DNA from 2 places in the Aliikangiella maris genome. Region 2 is predicted to be linked to the other one. Evidence: predicted binding sites of a transcription regulator. Region 2 holds the regulator's gene; the other holds the start of a gene.

Region 1 (3,218 bases), on a different contig from region 2:
GCCAATAGCTATTGCGACAATGGCCATGAGCAAGGAGGTCAAAGTCGCCAGTTTAGCAGTCACTTTGCCACGAATATAACGCGGATAGTTAGCCCGCCAAATATCAGAACGTATTGTTAATATGCCAGACCAGCAAATTCGCGCGATAATATAAAACATCAATAGCGCAAAAAGTCCCGATTCATCAAAAGTAGTCTGGCTAATCCCAAGCCCACATACACAGCAGACTAGTGCCAAGTTAGACACCAATCGAGTCCGGCTGCGACCATGACTTAACTTGACCCACACAAAACTAATCAAGTTAGAATAAAATGGCGCACCAGTACTGACCGCCACCGCTAAATTTAACAACCAGCTCTCGACCCGTCCCTCGAATCCATTTTTAATTAATACACCAATGACACCACCTTCAAGTAGCGCAAGCATTAAAGCCAGACTAGTCCAGGAAAATAATTCGCGACGTATACGCTGCTCAAGTGTTTGTCTTTGGGTTGTAGAAATAGCAGGGATTATTCTGGACATCAGTTGAATAACTCAGTGTGCAAAAACAGGAATAAATTAACAGATCGGACCGCTAATAGTAGATTATTCATTAATTATTGCAAATAGAAATAGACTATTTGATTGAATTTGGACACCTTTGCTGTGCAAATATTAGTCATCTAGAGTAAATATAAAATCTGCCACTTTATCGGCAGCTGTTTGCAAATTATCTGCGAGCGTTAAACCAGACTTTACCCGAGGCTTAAAGCTGTGATCACCGTCAGCTAAATACTCAACACAAACCTGTTTGCTCAATGCGTGACCTTCTATCTCATTAGGCTTACCCATACTATCACGTTCTCCTTGTAGAATTAATGTTGGAATACTAATGTGAGCTAAATGTTCTCCTCTAAATTTTTCTGGCTTATTCGCAGGATGAAAAGGAAAACCAAATGCGATTAGACCACTTATCTTAAATTCAAGTTTAAAATCAGGCGCAGACTCAGTCGCCAACAAACTGGCTACCCTTCCCCCCATAGATTTACCAGCCAATATTAATTTATCAGTAGGCAATAACCGTTGACTTTCTTTGAGCTGTTTGATTTGTTGATTAAAATCATCAATTAATCGTGGCATTCGATCAGGTGGACGTCGTTTACCATCAATTAATCGCTGACGCATATAGGGAAAATCAAATCGAAAGACCGTTAAATCTTTAGCGCTAATAAGTTGATCCATCTGTTGCATCCAATCTGAATCTTTGTTTGCTCCAGCCCCATGAGCCAATAGAATTTTAAATTCACTTTTAAACAAGTAGAAGTCACCCAATTTAAGTTAACAATAGGAAAATAACCAGTTTAAATTATTTAAAAAATTTAATCCAAATCAAATATTTCCCGCGCAATTAGCCAAAGTAATTATGAGTTTCTTATCGCTCTATACTTCAATTAAAAACCTGGTTTTGTATAATTACTTATTGACGTATTTTAATTGTGGATAATAACGGAAAAAATAGCCTTAATATATACTGGGTTATATGAGAATTTAAAATTGGATAAATTCGCTGAAGAACAACAGATAAAAACGTTACCTGTCAATATTGTTTATACACAAAAAACTACAGTTCGAAACATTTATAACTGAACGATAATAATCTTTTAGACCTTTTGTGTAAGGTTTATCAATCAGCCAACGCAATTGATATAACTTCAATGAATTGAGAAAAAGTATTTTACTCGTCATTTTTACCAAGCATTAGAAATTACTATTTTTAAGCAGCCAGCGTTTTAATCGTTAAAATTTAAGCAGATTAAGCAGATTAAGCAGATTAAGCAGAAAAAGTTTAAGTAGAAAAAATAGGCCGCCAAAAGGCGGCCTGAAACCCTAAGAACAATCGGGGATTTGTTGAATCAAAATTGAGTCAATACAAGTCGCTACCAACACGCTGTGTTGCATTGTTGTCTAAATTTCAGCGATTGCAAAGATGGTGCGAAGAATAAACGGGTGAGCAATATCAATCAATGCACAAAATACCATTTTTTGCCCGAATAAAAGATATTACATGTTTTATTTTTTAAAGTGAGAACAGTGACTGGTTTTTAATGCATGAAATTATTTTTTAATATATAGCCACATGAGAAACCCTAAAATTTTAATTGAGAAAATCTCGATGAATAAACTGATGTTTCTCGTTAACTTTCGGTAACAATGATAAAAAGCCATTAAAAACTTTATGGCTTAATGCCAGAGATCGATCAATTCGATAATGTGTTTCCTGCCAAATTGAATCAACTCGCGCTTTAGCTTTATCGAGTCCCAATTCTTTTAAATGTTGAGGTAACTTTAGCCAGCGTTGAATTAAGGATAAGTCAGTTTCAAGATGAAATTGAAATCCATAAACATTGTTTTTTAATTGAAAAGCCTGGTGAGCAATCTGTTCACCGGTAGCAAGTAACGTTGCATTTTTGGGTAAGTCGAATGTATAACCATGCCACTGAAAAATATTTTCACACTCATCAAAATGACCGAGCACCGGATCATTTTGTGCTGCCTGAGTTGGTGTAATAGGGTACCAGCCAATTTCTTTTTTAGGTGCCTGATAAACTTTCGCGCCAGCCGCAGCCGCAATGAGTTGTGCCCCCAAACAAATTCCCAAGACAGGAATATCTTGTTGCATTGCCTGTCGAATCACTCGCTGCTCGGTTACCAGATGTGGATACTCATCTTCTTGACCAATATTCATTGGGCCACCAAGAATAATAAGTGCATCGTAGCTACAAATATCCGGTTTAGCATTAGGTTCTCGGCCAAAATTCACGTATCGAATACGGTGCCTTTGTGAACGGATCAGTGGATCAAGTGTACCAAGAGGTTCATAAGGAACATGCTGAAAAACCATTATTTTTGCCAAAACTTAAACCTCTGCTCGACAGTTTTTGCTGAAACACCAACGAGACAATCACTTTTTGTTGCTCGATACATCAATAAACCAAAACCTAAATCGGTTAATCACTCACAAATTATGTTTTTAATTGAATAAACATGCATAAAATCACTAGTTTTATGCTTATTGCTTGAATAACCCATATTTTAGTCAGTTTATTAATATTTGACACAAATGAAAATAGCGCAAAGCAATATGTAAATAACTGTCAATCTTATTGGGATTTTTGCAACTGGCGCTTGTACAGCGGCAAACGGCTGGTTATGCTGCATGTCTCGTTTAATTTTTACTA
Region 2 (3,218 bases):
ATCAATGAAACAGATAGCATTAATTATGGATACTATTAGGACTTGTTTTGATGTACCTGATGATGTATCGACCGAAGTCTCTATCGAAGTGGATCCAAGGGCTTTGGCAATTACCGATATTAAAGTATTGGCTCAAATGGGGTTTAATCGCATGAGTATGGGCGTTCAGGATTTTGACCCTAAAGTTCAGCAGTCGATCAACCGCATCCAGTCTTTTGAAATAACTCGTGATTTAATTAATGAAGCAAGAAAGCATGGCTTTCGTTCGATTAATCTCGATTTGATTTATGGATTACCTTTACAAACTCGAGAAACATTTGCCGCGACTTTAGACAAAGTTATTCAAATATCTCCTGATAGAATATCTGTTTTTAATTATGCACACTTGCCTCATCGTTTTAAACCACAGCGTCGAATCAAAAGTGCTGAGCTACCAACTCCAGTGGAGAAATTGGCCATTTTTGCCTATATCATTGATAAACTTCAACAAAGCGGTTATTGCTATATAGGTATGGATCACTTCGCCAAGCCTGATGATGAATTGGCTATCGCGCAAAATAATCAGCAATTACATCGTAATTTTCAAGGCTATACAACACACGAGGAATATGAATTAATCGGCGTAGGGGTTTCTGCGATTGGTTCGTTGAATGGGCAATACCATCAAAATGTCAGAGAAGTTGATAGTTATTATCATTTACTTGAGCAGGGTCAGCTACCCACTTGGCGTGGAGCGAGTATGACTTTTGATGACACGATTAGGAAAAATGTCATATTTGATTTAATTTGTCACTTTTATCTAGATATAAATCAGATTGAAACTCGCTATCATATTAATTTTAAAACCTATTTTTCTCGCGAACTAAAGATGCTTCAACCGCTAATTGAAGATAAACTTATTACTTATTCAGGCGATTCAATTCAAGTCTTTGCTAAAGGCCGATTACTGATTCGTAATATTTGCATGACATTTGACGCCTATTTAAATGAGTTACAGGAAATCAGGTGTTTTTCAAAAGTTATCTAAATGACTGATTCAGCTTTATTTAAGCGCAAATAGATTGAGTAAATGATTAAAATGATAATTTTGTTGGCTTTTCTATTTTGTGAATATCGTTAATTTTTGTGAAAATTGGCTCCCTTGAATATATAAATTGAGTATAATGCACCTGTATATTCAAAACAAAGGGTGGGTCAAAGTTGTCTTCGAATAATTTTTTGCATAGTGAAATAAAGTGTCAGACCTGTAGTATTAGACGATTGTGTCTACCCGTGATGTTAGCTGATTCTGATATCGAACATCTCGAAAATATTGTTCAACGCAAAAAGGTACTGAAAAAAGGCGACTTTTTGTTCCATGCCGGTGATACATTTGATGCAATACACGCTATTCGCTCTGGCAGTCTCAAAACCTACACCATCAGTTCTGATGGTACGGAACAAATTACCGGATTTCATTTACCCGGTGAAATAGTTGGTTTAAATGCAATTAGCAGTACACAGTATCCTAGTTTTGCCAAAGCCTTGGAAACTTCACTGGTTTGTTCCATCCCCTTTGATAAACTTGAAGCACTCTCACGGGAATTGCCCGGCTTACAAAAGCAGCTTTTTAAGATTATGAGCGGCGAGATTCGCGAAGAGCAAGATTTAATGATGTTGCTCAGTAAAAAGAATGCTGACGAGCGGTTTGCGGCTTTTATTATAAACTTTTCTGGTCGTTTTAAACGCCGAGGCTTATCCAATAAGGAATTCCAGTTGACCATGACTCGTGGCGATATTGGTAATTATTTGGGCTTAGCCGTAGAAACAGTAAGTCGCTTGGTAACCCGTTTGCAAAAGCAAGGGCTCATATCGATTCAAGATCGTTATATTCAAATTAAAGATATGGAAGGCTTAAGTTCCTTAGCTGGTACATCTTGTCATGTATAATAGATTTTAAGTGTTTGAGATAATTTATTTTATTGAGTACTCAAGGTTAAATTATTTATATTTGAATAGCTCATTTATTAAGAGGAACTGTGAGTTATATTGGTAGGCAATTCTATGAGGATGAATTTGGCAAATGATTGACAAGTCATTTATTTCAGGACTCATATTATCTGGTGGTGCGGGTCGCAGACTAGAAGGAAAAGATAAAGGACTACAACAATTCCAACAAAAACCTTTGATCGAGCATCAAATAGATTGGCTGGCAGACCAGGTAGGAGAATTAATTATTTCTGCTAACCGTCATTTAGTAACTTATCAACAATATGGATATCTGGTTGTTACCGATCAACGAGAAGGTTATGCTGGACCGCTTGCAGGCATAGAGCAAGGGCTGCAAATTATGAAGAATGACTGGTTATTTGTTTTACCTGTCGATGTACCACTCCTACCTAAAATATTAATTCATCAACTTGTGCAACAAATTCAGTTTTCTGATTCTGCTTATTATTTAGTGACTGATGTAAGAGAGCATTACTTATGTATGTTGCTAAATCGATCTTGTCATAACACTGTCAGTCAATTACTCAATCAAAAGACTTATCGTGTAAGAGATTTCCTCAAGCAAATAAAGGCAACGCCAGTTAATTTGAATATTGAAGAGTCCGCATTTCGAAATTTAAATTATCTGGCAGATTATCAATCGGTCTAGTTATTTTGATTTTAAGTCAATTTCAAGAAAAGCACTGATCGCAGTGCTACTTGTGATTTTAATCCCTTGTTTGCTTGGTCTGTCTTTAACTTCACTTTCAAGAACTTGTTTATTAACACATAAAGTGAATTTTAATTGAGAGCCAAAATCAAAGAGTAACTCAGCATTGTTATTGGTAGTTTTAACCATATATTGAATTTGGTTTAGAGGATTCAGAGTGATTGAATCTTTTATTTCTCCGGTGTTTAATAATTGTTGAGCCTCGGCTTGGCTCACTCTAAAGGTGATGCAATCGGATTGAATTTTTAAATACATAAGTGCTATGAGTAAGTTGGTTAAACAAAAATAAGCTAAAGTAAATTCAAATAGCCGTAATCAATAAAACAACCATTTTTCTTTAGTCGATTAACGATAAACACAATTAAAACCAATAAGGTATGGTTGGATAAAACTCGACTTTCTCCCCAGTTGCTAAACTCTCAGTGGATTCTTTCAGATAAATCCAACCATTTGCATTGAGTAGTGGTTTAATTTTAAATGATTCTTGTCCAGGTAAAATGTTACAAGTTAACTGTGCATG

The links. The regulator FNR, encoded in region 2, switches genes on or off when oxygen is low (the NO sensors DNR and NnrR bind a similar motif). The targets are predictions, from matches to a motif close to TTGATNTANATCAA.
Region 1: ABVT42_RS04660 (alpha/beta family hydrolase) is a predicted target of FNR. The motif match lies at 1,359-1,372, and genes of this name have one in related genera.

What each region holds. Positions count from the first base shown of each region.
Region 1 covers NZ_JBFDAH010000004.1:39,864-43,081, reverse strand. Annotated here, with positions in the region: gene ABVT42_RS04665 (MFS transporter) at 1-522, opposite strand, end outside; gene ABVT42_RS04660 (alpha/beta family hydrolase) at 655-1,296, opposite strand; gene ABVT42_RS04655 (glutamine amidotransferase-related protein) at 2,135-2,893, opposite strand.
Region 2 covers NZ_JBFDAH010000001.1:433,870-437,087, forward strand. Annotated here, with positions in the region: gene hemN (oxygen-independent coproporphyrinogen III oxidase) at 1-1,027, shown strand, start outside; gene fnr (fumarate/nitrate reduction transcriptional regulator Fnr) at 1,201-1,929, shown strand; gene mobA (molybdenum cofactor guanylyltransferase MobA) at 2,063-2,638, shown strand; gene ABVT42_RS01980 (DUF7009 family protein) at 2,639-2,953, opposite strand; gene ABVT42_RS01985 (molybdopterin molybdotransferase MoeA) at 3,060-3,218, opposite strand, start outside.